DNA from 3 places in the Marinobacter sp. C2H3 genome. Region 2 is predicted to be linked to each of the others. Evidence: predicted binding sites of a transcription regulator. Region 2 holds the regulator's gene; each other region holds the start of a gene.
What was found. Region 2 encodes LexA, which represses DNA repair genes until DNA is damaged. Its sites were predicted from a motif close to CTGTNTNNNNANACAG; they were not measured.
Positions count from the first base shown of each region.

Region 1: the regulator LexA is predicted to act here: its motif matches at 2,168-2,183, upstream of recN (DNA repair protein RecN).
Region 3: the regulator LexA is predicted to act here: its motif matches at 1,660-1,675, upstream of imuA (translesion DNA synthesis-associated protein ImuA).

Region 1 is NZ_JBBBNZ010000001.1:447,197-451,727, forward strand. Features, by position in the region: gene fur (ferric iron uptake transcriptional regulator) at 1-346, shown strand, start outside; gene recN (DNA repair protein RecN) at 450-2,129, opposite strand; gene grpE (nucleotide exchange factor GrpE) at 2,382-2,969, shown strand; gene dnaK (molecular chaperone DnaK) at 3,057-4,531, shown strand, end outside.
Region 2 is NZ_JBBBNZ010000002.1:584,135-588,665, forward strand. Features, by position in the region: gene V3388_RS07760 (DUF1329 domain-containing protein) at 85-1,443, opposite strand; gene V3388_RS07765 (DUF6586 family protein) at 1,684-2,184, shown strand; gene V3388_RS07770 (hypothetical protein) at 2,283-2,543, shown strand; gene V3388_RS07775 (cell division inhibitor SulA) at 2,573-3,085, opposite strand; gene lexA (transcriptional repressor LexA) at 3,118-3,726, opposite strand; gene V3388_RS07785 (amidoligase family protein) at 3,927-4,531, shown strand, end outside.
Region 3 is NZ_JBBBNZ010000007.1:79,989-84,519, forward strand. Features, by position in the region: gene V3388_RS15910 (Y-family DNA polymerase) at 1-896, opposite strand, end outside; gene imuA (translesion DNA synthesis-associated protein ImuA) at 919-1,641, opposite strand; gene V3388_RS15920 (YrhK family protein) at 1,787-2,062, shown strand; gene V3388_RS15925 (hypothetical protein) at 2,085-2,432, shown strand; gene V3388_RS15930 (copper chaperone PCu(A)C) at 2,573-3,013, shown strand; gene V3388_RS15935 (SCO family protein) at 3,034-3,627, shown strand; gene V3388_RS15940 (PepSY-associated TM helix domain-containing protein) at 3,593-4,531, opposite strand, start outside.

The DNA.
Region 1 (4,531 bases), on a different contig from region 2:
CAACATTCTGGAGAATGCCAACGAGCATCACCTGAGTGCGGAAGACGTTTACAAGAAGCTCCTTGAGCAGGGCGATGACGTGGGTCTGGCAACCGTCTACCGGGTGCTGACCCAGTTTGAAGCCGCCGGCCTGGTGCTTCGGCACAATTTTGAGGGCGGTCACGCGGTCTTTGAGATGGCCGGCGACGACCACCACGATCATATGGTGTGTACCCAGACCGGTGAAGTGGTGGAGTTTGTTGATGAGGTCATCGAGGAGCGTCAGCGCAAGATTGCCGAAGAACACGGTTTTGAACTGGTGGACCACAGCCTGATTCTGTACGTGAAACCTGCCAACAAGGGCTGACTGCCGTCCCGCTCTGGCGGCCCGGTTTGCCCGGAGCCGCCGCCCCTCCTGAAGTGTCTACCGATTTTGTGTACAGCCCGTTCCCAGTGTTCCCTGCGGCCGCTCAGTGATGGGTGGCCTGGCCCTTGAGGAACATTTCCCGGGCGTGGGCCAGGGTTTGCTCCGTCATGTCCACGCCGCCCAGCATGCGCGCCACCTCATCAATCCGGCCCTGATCGTCCAACGTTTCAATGCGGGAGAAGGTGGCATCCTGCTGGGTAAATTTGCTGACGAACAGGTGTTGGTGACACTGCGCCGCCACCTGCGGCAGGTGGGTAACGCACAATACCTGGCCGTTCTCCCCCAGGGCGCGGAGAAGGCGGCCCACCACTTCCGCGGTACCGCCGCCAATGCCCACGTCCACTTCATCGAACACCAGGGTGGGGGTGGTGGAGGTCTGGGCGACGACCACTTGAATGGCGAGGCTGATGCGGGACAGCTCGCCACCGGAAGCGACTTTCGCCAGCGGCCGCGCCGGCTGGCCCGGGTTGGCGCTGACCAGGAACTCAATGTCTTCATGGCCATGGGGTGACGGTTCCGCGTCGGACGAACGGCCCAGGTGGGTAACAAACTGCATGGTGGGCATGCTCAGTTGCGCCAGCTCTCGGGCCACCCGCTCGTCCAGGGCCACGGCGGCTTTCTCCCGGGCGCCAGACAGCTCCGTCGCAAGGGTGTCGTAGCGGTCACGGACGCTGTCCAGCTCGGCCTCCAGTTGTTCCAGGCTGCCAGCGCCGCCATCGAGTTCCGCCAGTTCCGCGCTCAGCCGCTGATGCAACTCCGGCAGTTCCTCGGGAGGTATCCGGTGCTTGCGCGCCATCTGGAAAATGGCGCTCAGGCGCTCTTCCACCTCCGCCAGTCGGGCGGGATCGGCCTCGTAGTCCTCCACGAACCGGCGCAGGTTGTCGCCGGCCTCGGTGATCTGGATGCAGGCTTCGTTCAGCATCTGAATGCTGTCGGCCAGTGCCGGTACCTCCACGGGCAACTGCTCCAGTTGGTGCAGCGCCTGGCGCACCAGCTGCGCGGCGCTGGTGTCGTCCTCGGTGCAGAGCATGGCGGCCTGATGGCTGCTGTGCAGGACCGAGTCCGCCTGGCTGAGCTGGGCCTGCTCCTGTTCCAGCGTCTCCTGTTCGCCTGGCTCAAGGGCCAGCCGATCCAGCTCTTCCACCTGATAGCGCAGCAGTTGCAGGCGAGCTTCGGCTTCGTCAGCGTTTTGCTGGCGCTGTGCCAGCTTTTGTCGGGCTTGATGCCACGCTTTCCAGGCCACCCGGGTGTCTTCCGCCAGTGCCTCAACGCCGGCAAATTCATCCAGCAGGGTGCGATGGGTATCCTTTCTCAACAGGGACTGGTGCTGATGCTGGCTGTGGATGTCCATCAGCAGACCGCCGAGTTCCCGAAGCTGGGACAGGGGGCAGGGCTGGCCGTTGATGAACGCCTTGGAGCGACCGTCCCGGCTGATGGTGCGCCGCAGAATGCAGTCGTTGCGGTCGTCCAGCTCTTGGGCTTCCAGCCAGGCGCGGGCGGCAGGAATGCGGGCAATGTCAAAACTGGCGGTGATGTCGGCCCGCTTGGCGCCGTGGCGGACGGCACCGGCATCCGCCCGGTCCCCCATTGCCAGCCCGAGGGCGTCCAGCACAATGGATTTGCCGGCGCCGGTCTCCCCGGTCAGGGCGGTCATGCCCTGTGTGAATTGCAGCTCCACACGTTCGGCAATGGCGTAGTTGGAAACCGTCAGCTGAGTGAGCATGGTAGACCTCCGCTCCAGGAAATGTGCCGTCACAACCACTGTCTGGGTATACAGTATATGGGAATATATACAGTGTTTTTCGCCTTTGCAAACCACCATTGGTGAATTTCTTCACAGATCTCCGCCAGCAATGGTTGAAACCCCGCGCAGCAGCCCCATATCCCATCGAAATTCCGGTTTTGTCGCGGTTCCGGCCGCGCAATCTATCCCTCGGCCCGAGGTGGGCCGTTCCAAGATTGAGCAGGAGTCCTCATGAGCGCTGACGAAAAACGCAACGAGCAGGTAGACGAACTGAATGACGCCGTCCAGGGCGATGCGCCCGAGGCCGGTTCCGACGCTGACGGCGGGTCCGAAGTCGATCAACTTCGGGCGCAGGTGCAGGAGCTGCAGGACCAGGCGCTGCGGGCCCAGGCGGAAATGCAGAACGTGCGGCGCCGGTCCGAGATTGACGTGGAAAAGGCGCACAAGTTTGCGCTGGAAAAGTTCGTCAAGGAGCTGCTGCCGGTGGCGGACAGCCTGGAGAAGGCTGTTGAAGCCGCCCAGGGCCATCAGGACGCCGGGGATGTCGTGGCGTCTATCCACGAGGGCGTGGAAATGACCCTGGGGCTGATGATGAACAGTCTGAAGAAATTCAACGTTGAACAGCTGAACCCGGTGGGCGAGCCGTTTGATCCGCAGCAGCATGAGGCCATGTCCATGGTGCCGGCGCCGGACGCCGAGCCCAACAGCGTAGTGGCCGTTGTTCAGAAAGGCTACCTGCTGAACGGCCGCGTGGTCCGTCCCGCCATGGTGGTTGTGGCCAAGGCCGGTGAGGCCCCCAAAATCGACGAGCAGGCTTGAAAAGTCGGCGAGCGCGCCAATATAGCCAGTAATTAGCGAGAAGCGGTCAGGTTCCGCAAACGCATTGACGACATCTGGAGTGATTCAATGAGCAAGATTATCGGTATCGACCTCGGCACCACCAACTCCTGTGTGGCCATCATGGATGGCGACAAGGTCAAGGTTATCGAGAACGCAGAGGGTGATCGCACCACCCCGTCCATCATCGCGTACACCGAAGACGGCGAAACCCTGGTTGGCCAGTCTGCCAAGCGCCAGGCGGTCACCAACCCGTCCAACACCCTGTACGCCATCAAGCGTCTGATTGGCCGCCGCTTCGAAGACGACGTGGTCCAGAAAGACATCAAGATGGTGCCCTACAAGATCACCAAGGCGGACAACGGTGACGCCTGGGTTGAGGTGAAGGGCAAGAAGATGGCGCCGCCGCAGGTGTCCGCCGAAGTGCTCAAGAAAATGAAGAAGACCGCGGAAGACTACCTGGGTGAGAAGGTCACCGAGGCGGTGATCACCGTGCCGGCCTACTTCAACGACAGCCAGCGCCAGGCCACCAAGGACGCCGGCAAGATCGCCGGCCTGGAAGTGAAGCGGATTATCAACGAGCCGACCGCCGCGGCCCTGGCCTACGGCCTGGACAAGCGCAGCGGCGACCGCACCGTGGCCGTCTACGACCTGGGTGGTGGTACCTTCGATTTGTCCATCATCGAGATCGCTGACGTGGACGGTGAGCACCAGTTTGAAGTGCTGGCCACCAACGGCGACACCTTCCTGGGCGGCGAGGACTTCGACCTGAAAATCATCGAGTACCTCGCGGACCAGTTCAAGAAGGACAGCGGCATCGACCTGCGGGGCGATTCCCTGGCCATGCAGCGTTTGAAGGAAGCGGCTGAGAAGGCGAAGATTGAGCTGTCCAGCAGCCAGCAGACCGACGTGAACCTGCCGTACATTACGGCCGACGCGTCCGGTCCCAAGCACATGAACGTGAAGCTGACCCGCGCCAAGCTGGAATCCCTGGTGGAAGACCTGGTCCAGCGCAGCCTGGAGCCGTGCAAAGTGGCCCTGCAGGACGCCGGCATGAAGGCGGCCGAGATCGATGAGGTTATCCTGGTGGGCGGCCAGACCCGCATGCCGATGGTGCAGGAAAAGGTGAAGGCGTTCTTTGGCAAAGAGCCGCGCAAGGACGTCAACCCGGACGAGGCGGTGGCCATGGGCGCTGCTATTCAGGCTGCCGTGCTGTCTGGTGATGTGAAAGACGTTCTGCTGCTGGACGTGACCCCGCTGACCCTGGGTATCGAAACCATGGGCGGCGTGGCCACCCCGCTGATCGAGAAGAACACGACCATCCCGACCAAGAAGTCGCAGACCTTCTCCACCGCGGATGACAACCAGACCGCCGTGACCATCCACGTGGTGCAGGGCGAGCGCAAGCAGGCCGCCCAGAACAAGTCCCTGGGCCGGTTCGATCTGGCGGACATTCCGCCGGCGCCGCGCGGAGTGCCGCAGATTGAGGTCACCTTTGACATCGACGCCAACGGCATCCTGAACGTGTCGGCCAAAGACAAGGC
Region 2 (4,531 bases):
CATCAACGTGCCTGGGGACATGATGGCAGGGGCTGGGCGGTGCGACAAGCGCGGACCACCCTGCCCCACAGCGAACGGCATGACCTATCGACGGGCCGCCCGGCGCGCAGCCGCCGCGGTGAATTCGTTGCGGCGGAATCCGGGGTTGAAATCGTAAGCCGGATAACCGTTGTCCAGACCATCGACGTAGTAGCGTCGGGCCTTCAGATCGTAGGTGGCCTCCAGGGTCGTCCAGAACACCGGCTCACCGTAGTAGGTGATGTTGTGGGCCTCAGACACCCGCCAGAGGTGGCCTTCGCTGTCGTAGGCTTCCGACGCCAGGATCTGCCAGCTGTCTTCATCCAGGTAGAACACCCGGCGGTGGTAGACGTGGCTGATGCCCGTCCGCAGCGTGGCTTCCACCACCCAGACCCGGTGCAGCTCGTATCGGGTCAGCGCCGGATTGAGGTGTCCGGGGCGCAGGATGTCCGCCGGCGTTACGCCCGCGTCATGCAGCTTGTAGGCATTGTATGGCACGTAGAGTTCACGCTTGCCCAGGAGCGTCCAGTCGTACTGGTTGGGCGCGCCGTTGTACATGTCCTTCTGATCGACCGTGCGCAGGGACGATGCGTTCGGCAGATCGGTCTCGTAAGCCAGGTTCGGCGACCGGCGCAAGCGGCGGGAGCCGGCGTCATACCGCCACGCCAAGCGGGGCGAACGAATCTGATCAAGGGTTTCATGCACCAGGGTGATGGTGCCGGCCAGATTGGACGGCGCCACAGTGTTGGTTTTCAGATAGAAGATCTTGTTGTCGATGTCCGCAAGGCGGGCGCCGGTCTTGCTGTAGGCGAAGAAATACTCGTAGTCGTTGACCACCGGATTGAAACTGCCATCCACCTGGGGCGTGGCCGACGCGCTGCGAAACGCCACTTCCTGGCCGCGGTACCTCAGGATATGGTTCCAGATCACCTCAAGGCCGTTTTTCGGAATCGGGAACGGGCTGGTCATAATGGTGTTGCGCACGCCGTTGCCGTTTTCCAACAGCTCGGCCTGAGTGGCGTTCTCCACCGATTTCTCATACACCGCCGGGGGGAAGGCGGCGGTACGGCGCGTCTGGTATACCGGCATCACGAAGTCCGGGCCGTAGGCCTCGAGCATGGCCGACTGGCCGTCCGTGAGGTGCGCCTTGTAGAGTGCTTGGTTGTCTTGGGTAATCACGAACAGTGGCTGATCCTTTGGGAACGGGTTCACCTCCACCTGCCCGGGTTGCCAGCCCGACGGTGGCTCACTCAGCCCGCCGTCCCAGGCCGGGATGCTGCCCGAGGCGTTACCCGCGCGCTCGGCGCCCACCGGCGTGAGGTCTTTCCCCAGCCGCGCCGCCTGTTCAGCGCTGACTTTTGCAAAAGCCGGAGCGGACGTGACGAGCCCTACCAGAATGGCGATGGCCAAGAACCGGATTCCCATGTGCGTTACCTCGCATTAGTTGATCGGCTGAGGCTTTTTGCCAGATTCAAACGCTTGTTTCAATCGATTGTTTGTATCTTTTTTTGACAAGCCCGGAGCGCCAGATCCGGAGGGGCAGAAATTAACGGAGGAATCGGTTATACTGAGCCGTTACGTGAACGGACATTGGTGAGCGCCGGGGCCATCCGCGCTGACCGGCCTTATCCTCTTGGCCTAACCCCTTGGAGTGTTGAGCCCATCATGAGCGATTCCTGGCATTCGTTGCTGTCGCAAAAGCTGGCCCTGGCACGGGCGCTGCTGATCCGCAGCAGCCAAGCCACCAGCCAGGTTGACGCGGATGCATCGGGGGCATTGGCAGGGGAAGCCTGCCGGCAAGGGGCAATCGAACTGATACTCAGGGCCCGACGGCTGCTACTGACCATGATTGCGCGCCTGTACCAGCAACGGCACGCCGAACCCGTCAGCCTGGATGAAATCAGGACGCTGACCGGAGATGGCAATCCGGACGTAGAACAGCTCGTAGAACTGGCCCGAACGCCAGGCAGCTGGTGGCATCACCTCGACCAGCTTGAACACGGCCAAAGCCACCCACCGGCCGCCCGAAAAACCGTGTCAGCGGATAACATCATTGCCGTTGCCCGGGAGACGGGCCCGGACCGTTCAGAGGCGGCACTGTTGGAGACACTCAAGGCGCTGAAAGCGTTCGCGGACGAGCTGAGTGAACGTCACGGTGAGTGGTGAGGCCGGTATCCGACACTTGCCACGCACGTCGAACCCGGCGTGGATGTGGGAACCGGCAAGAACGTATGTGAAATTTTCCCAGCACACAGGTTTACTGAATGTCACCCTCGTTTTATGAAATCGTACAACTGAGCAACGGCGACTACGCGCTCCGTCGGATTGATGACGACAGCGCTCCCCTGGTGAAAATCTCGTTTTCCGAAGAAGCCCGGGAAATGATGGAGGACCGGGACATCCAGGTCGCCAAGGCCATGATTGCCGCCGGCATCGAAGCCGTTGGCAATGTGACCCACGATATTGATTGGGAAGACGACGATCTCGACAGCTGGGACGCCGAACCGACCTACACCCTGCACTGAGTCAGCGCCGGCGGGGCGTCCGACGGCCGTTATCGCTGGCGAAGCACGACACCGTGGCTACGCCCTTCGGCGGAAGCCGCTTGAAGCGCTTTCAGCGTGGCCCGGCCCGGCCGATCGGTCCACAGCACCACGGCGTGGCAAGTTCCGGCCCTGAGCGCCCGCTCAGCCAGCTCTGTCGCCGGATGCTCGGCAGTTGATCGCAGAATCAGCAGCTCACCCGCCACAATCCCGTGCATCTTCTGCCATTTGCTGACCAGAGCCGCCGGTGGATCAATCCAGGCCAACCAGCGTTTCTCCTGATTTAGCTGGGTCAACATGGGCAACAGCAGCTGGAAGTTCTCTACCTGTCCGGCCGGGAGAATAATCTCCGTGACATTGCCCACTGCCTCATCGGCCCGCGCCGACTCCGTGCGCAGCACCGCCCGACGCCGGAGACTGCCTGGCTCCGCCGGGTGGGCCGAATGGGCCGGACTCGCTGGGAAACCCGCTGCCCTCACTTGAGGTTGGTACGCCAGATTCTGATTGAAGCTCAGCTGTTCCATATCTCACCCGCGTGCGTGCTGGATCGTTGACATCAGTGGAGTTCGGAGCGCCGGATAACGCCGACGCCCAACCCCTCAATGAACAGTTCCTGCTCCGACAGGTCCACTTCGATCGGGGCAAATTCCTCGTTCTCGGCAATCAGGTACACTTTCGTGCCCTCACGCCGGAAGCGTTTGACGGTGACCTCTTCGCCGACCCGTGCCACCACCACCTGACCGTTGTGAACGTCCTGGGTGCGATGCACCGCGAGCAGATCACCGTCGAGGATGCCGATGTCCTTCATGCTCATACCCCGAACCCGCAACAGATAGTCCGCGGACGGCGAGAAGAAATCCGCCTGAAGGGTGCAGTGGTCCTCAATGTGTTCCTGGGCGAGGATCGGGCTGCCAGCCGCCACCTGGCCGATGACCGGCAGACCAAGGTCGGGCTCCGCGTCCGGCAGGCGAATGCCCCGGCTGGCACCCGGCACCATCTCAATGGCGCCTTTGCGGGCCAGTGCCCGCAGGTGCTCTTCCGCCGCATTGGCGGACCGGAACCCCAGCTCGCTGGCGATTTCCGCCCGGGTCGGCGGATAACCGGTCTCGTCGATGTAACGCCGGATGATATCCAGCACCTGGGATTGCCTTGCGGTCAGTTTCATTCGCGTATCCTCGCCGTTGCGCTCGCAACCTGACTATTCAGCCGGCTCAACTTGCCTGTTTGTTTATACAGTATCTGGACTATATACAGTGTTTTATCCAGTGTAAAGGCAGCCCAACGATTTTGTCATTGAGCGGTCAGGCCGGCCGGAGACCGTCTGTGTTAAGGTGTGCGCTCAACGACCGCAAAGGAATCCTGACGATGGGAAGCACCGAGACACTGGCCATGCCCGATGTGCGGCGGACCACCCCGGGGCAAGACCGCTCCGGAGATGAGCGCCGCGTGGGCGTTGAGATTGAGCTGTCCGGCCTCAGCTACGAGGCGCTGGTCAACAAGGTGTCATCCCTGCTTGACGCCCCGGCCCATGAGACCGCCCGATACGTGTCCGAAGTTGACACAGACCTGGGCCCGTTTGTGATTGAGCTGGACTCTGATCCGATAAAGGAACTGGACCTGGCCGACGAGCGTCTGCCCCGCTCCCTGCGAGACCTTGGCAGCCAGGCCATGGATGTCATTGACGCCGCCGCGGAGAAGATCGTACCGCTTGAGGTGGTCAGCCCGCCGGTACCCCTCTCGCGCCTGCACGAAATCGAGGCCCTGGTGGACGAGCTCCACCTGGCCGGCGCCCAGGGTAGCCGGGAGGCCATCTATTTCGCGTTTGGCCTGCAGCTGAACCCCGAATTGCCGGACCTGAAGCCGGAGACCCTGGTTCGCTACCTGCAGGCCTTTGCCGGCCTGTACGATTGGCTCCGCCACCGGCACCAGTTGGACATCAGCCGCAAGTTCACCACCTACATCGAGCCCTG
Region 3 (4,531 bases), on a different contig from region 2:
CGGTGCTCCGGCGCGGCGGTGCGGATACGCAGCCGGGTGTCTTCGTGGTGCCGGTGTACCAGCCGCAGGTGCAGACTGTCGGTGTCCTGCTGGCGCCAGCACAGGTCGTCTTCCAGCTCATTGAGCATGCGCTGGAGCGGAAACAGCAGACCCTGGGTGTGCTGGATGTCCTGCACAAAATCCGCCTGCTGGCGGAACTCGTGCGGCGGTTGCCAGGGCGCCCGGGGATCGGGCCGGGTGCCCAACACTTTCTGCAGGTACGCAAGGGTTTCCGGGGACAGGCGCCGGGCCAGCTCCGCCGGGGGCAGGGCGGCCACCTGGCCAAAGGTGGTCAGGCCCAGGCGCTGAAGCCGGGTGCTGGTGGTGGCGTCGAACCCGGCCTGTGCCAGGGGCAGGTTGTCCAGCAGGCGCCGGTGGTGCCCTGCGTCATCGGTGCATTCGCCCCGGCCGCTGCGGGCAAGCAGTCGCGCGGCCAGTGGCGTGTGGCCGGTGGCCACCCAGGCGGTCAACCGGCGTTCGTTCAGGGCCTGTTCCACGGACTGCCAGACGGCTGGCAGACCGCCGTACAGCCTCTGCAGGCTACCGACTTCCGCCATCAGGCCATCCGGCGGTTCCGGAACCAGATGGGCGGCCAGGTGATACAACCACCCTGCCTGTTCATCCAGCAGGCGGGCCTCCCGGGCCGAATCGGTGTGCACCAGGTGCAGTGATTCGGCAAGACTGAGGGCGGTTTTCAGGCGCTGGCCCGCCTGGATGCCCAGGTGTGACGCGTTCGGACAGGCCTGGACGATCCGCTGGCCCGCGCTATCGACAATGGCCAGCGGTTGATCATCCTGCCGGTCACGGCGCAGGTGATCCAGTAACAGGTGCGGGAAGTGCAGGTACAACCAGAGCATGGAATTACCGCCAAACGTGCCGTTAGGGACCGGGCCATGGGCCCTGGAGCACCGGCGTGCGTACCGGTGCGTTTTCCCTGGCCGCCTGTGGCTGGGTTGGCGGTGTGGCAGGCGCCAGATTTGCCCGGTGCCCCAGGTCCAGGGCGCAGCGTTGGCCGGGCCAACTGCCCCGGCGTTTGAGCACGTGGACGTTCAGCCGGTGCCGGTGGTCTGCGGCCAGCTCCAGGCGCAGGGCTGCGGGTGAGTTCTGTTCGGCCAGCCGGCGCTCCCGGAACAGCACGCACACGTTACTGCCGGCTTCCGCCGCCAGCTGCAGGCGGCGCAGATCGCGGGTGGCCAGGGTGCCGGGCCAGGCCAGAACCAGGCCGGTCACCGGGGACCGCAAGCAGTTCTCCAGGGTCCAGAGGGTATCGGCCGGGCGGGTGTGGACGATGACCAGGGCGTCGAGGTTTACCCCGTCCCGGGCCAGCGCCGGCGCGTAAGGCGTGTGGGGCGGATTGATCCAGAAGACAGTCTTGCCCGCGTCCCCCAGGCGCCGCATCAGGGGCAGCACCAGCTGCAGCTCGCCAATGCCCGGCGCGTCCAGCAGGCATTCGCTCAGGGCGCCCCGGGGCCAGCCCAGGCCGCCCAGCTGGTTGTCCAGGGCCTGATATCCGGTGGGCTCTGCCGGCAGAGCGCTCTGGTGTTGCGGCCGACCCTGCCAGACCCGGGCATCCTGTATCAGGGTGTTCAGCAGTTCGCTCATGATGGATGTCCCATAATACTGTTTAAATATACAGTATTCTGAAAGGGAACCTATTTCAAGCGATGTGGTCTGTCAGGGCAGGGTTGATAAACCTCCGGGTTGCACCCATAACTCGGGGAAACCCATGAACGGATAAGGTAGGAGCATGGCCGAGCATCCGGCGGACAATCCACTGACGCTGAAACTGGGGCACGAAGAGCTGGTCATTCGCCGGCGTTACGAGGTGATCAGCATTGCCAACGATTTTTTCATCGCCATCTGGTTCCTGATCGGCAGCATCCTGTTCCTGTACCCGGCGTATGAAACCGCAGCAATCTGGCTGTTTATTGTGGGCAGCGCCCAGTTCCTGGTTCGCCCGACCATCCGTCTGCTCAGCCACATTCACATACGGAGACTCCCACCGAACCCCTGGGAATCCTGACTTCTCTGGTATCGACCGCGTTATGAAAAAGCCTTCCCGAGCCTCGTTCCTGCTGGTCATTCTCCCCCTGGCCTTTTTCGCCGTGCTGGGCGGTGTCATCTTTGGCGGGCAGGCCTGGTCTGAACACCAGGAAAACGGCGACATCCGCCAGGCCATTTCCAGCAGCCTGCCGTCAGGCAAGCCGGTGGAGCTGGCCAATCTGGAGCGCACCCAGCACGGCTATGTGGTGTGTGGGACCTATCGCACCGCGGATAACCGGGGCGGTTTTTCCTCGTTTTACTACGACGCGGTCAATCGCCGGGTGGTGCTGGACGTACAGTCCCGCGTGTTTGAGGAAAACTGCGGCCTGGCAACCCTCTGTGACAACTGATGTCTGGCTCCGGCGTCCGTCGATGGGGCTGGGTCATAATGTCGCACACGGGCGTCCCGTGGTGGCTGCCTGATAGAGTAGGGCGCCGTTCATCCGAACAGGTCCATTCCGGGCCTTATCCCTGATTTGAGGACTCCGCCATGCGTACGGCTTTCCGCTGCCTGACCACCGCCGGCCCGCTGCTGGCCCTGCTGCCGTCACTCGCCTTGGCGGCCGGCATTGAGGTTTCGGACGCTCGTATCCGCCTGCTGCCCGGTGATACACCCGGCGCGGGTTATTTCCGCCTGCATAACGGCACGGAGGAGCCCGTGCGGCTCACCGGCGCCCGCAGCAACGCCTACTTGCACATCATGCTGCACGAAAGCATGCAGAAAGACGGCATGGCCAGCATGCATGCGGTGCCATCCCTGGAGATCGCGCCGGGGGCCGGCGTAGAGCTGAAGCCAGGCGGCTATCATCTGATGATGATGCAACGGCAGGCGCCGCTGTCCATCGGGGATGAGGTGCCGGTGACGCTGGAGTTTGACGGGCGCGACGCCCTGCCGGTCATGTTCAAGGTGGTCTCACCGGCGGCCATGTAATCAGACGGAGAGTGGGAACGATGGTGTTACGGGCATATCTGATACCGGCCCTGGTGGCCTTGGTGCTGGCGGGGTGCGGCGGCGAGGACTGGCGAACCACGGACATCTCCGAGCGGATGCCGGCGCTGGATTTTGATCTGATGAACGAAGACGGCCAGGCGGTCACCTGGGACGACTACGCCGGCAAGCCCACCCTCATGTTCTTTGGCTACACCCACTGCCCGGACGTTTGCCCGACCACGCTGGCCCAGTTGATGCTCAGCATCCGCAAGCTGGATCCGGCGCTGCGGGACGACCTGCAAGTGCTGTTCATTTCCGTGGACCCCAAGCGCGATACCCCGGAGATCCTGAAGACCTACACCGACGCATTCGGCCCGCAGTTCATCGGCCTGACCGGCACCAAGGCGCAGATCGACGCGGTCACCAATCGCTACCGGGTTACCTATACCCTGGGTGACCCGGACGCCAACGGCAACTACGACGTGACCCACTCCAGCGCGGTGTTCGCGTTCCGGGGCGATGGCAAACCGGCGTTCCTGGCCATCCAGAGTGATCCGCCCAGCGCCATCACCGGCGACATCAACACGCTGGTGAGGGAGAGTCAGGGCGGTTGACGGCCTGCCGCTGGCGTGCCCAGCGGATGCCGTCGATCATCAGGAACACCAGCAGGCTTACCCCCATGACCGGCAGGCTGATGCCCAGCGCAATCGCAACCAGGCCGCTGGCGCAGCGTCGCGCGGGTGACAGTGCCAGCCACGCACCCAGCAGCGGCTGAAGGGTCGGGCCCGCCATGGGGCGGCGACGCCACCAGAGCCGGTACCCGAGCACAATCAGCGCGCACAGGCCGACGCCGAACGCCGCCAGCAGCAGCTGGTTTGGCCACCCGAACAGGACGCCCATGTGGGCGTCAATGCCCCAGCGGATCAGGTTGGCAATCAGCGGATACTCGGCGAAATCGGCCCGGCTCACCACCGTCAGCGAGGCGGGATCGATGGCCACGGCGTCCACCTGGGTGGGCCAGGCGCGGTCGATCTCCCGGACCGTCCAGGCTCGTCCGGGTTCTGCGGCAGGTAGGATTTCCAGCTTGGCGGCATCCAGGCCCGCGGTTCTGGCGGCGCTGAGTACCTCGTCAAATGTTGCAGCGGCCGGCCCGGCGGACTCGCTCTCCGGTGCCGGGCCATTCCCGGCGCCGTGATGTTCGTGGTGGGGCAATGCGGTGCTGACCGAGGGGGTGACCCAGCCAATACTGGCCCGGACCTTGCCGATGTTCTCGCCGGCCCACCGGGACCACGTCAGTCCGGTGGCGGAGAAAAACACCAGCCCCAGAGCGAGTGCCCAGCCCAGGCGGACATGCCAGCGCCGGAGCGTGCGCCGGTTGGTAGGCCCGGTAGCCGTTGTCCGGCGCCGCTGCGACCACAGATACAGGCCGCCCAGAGCCGCCACCCAAAGCCAGGATGCCGCCAGTTCACTGTAGTAGCGCCCCATCTCGCCGAGCAGCAATTGCCGGTGCAGAAAGTC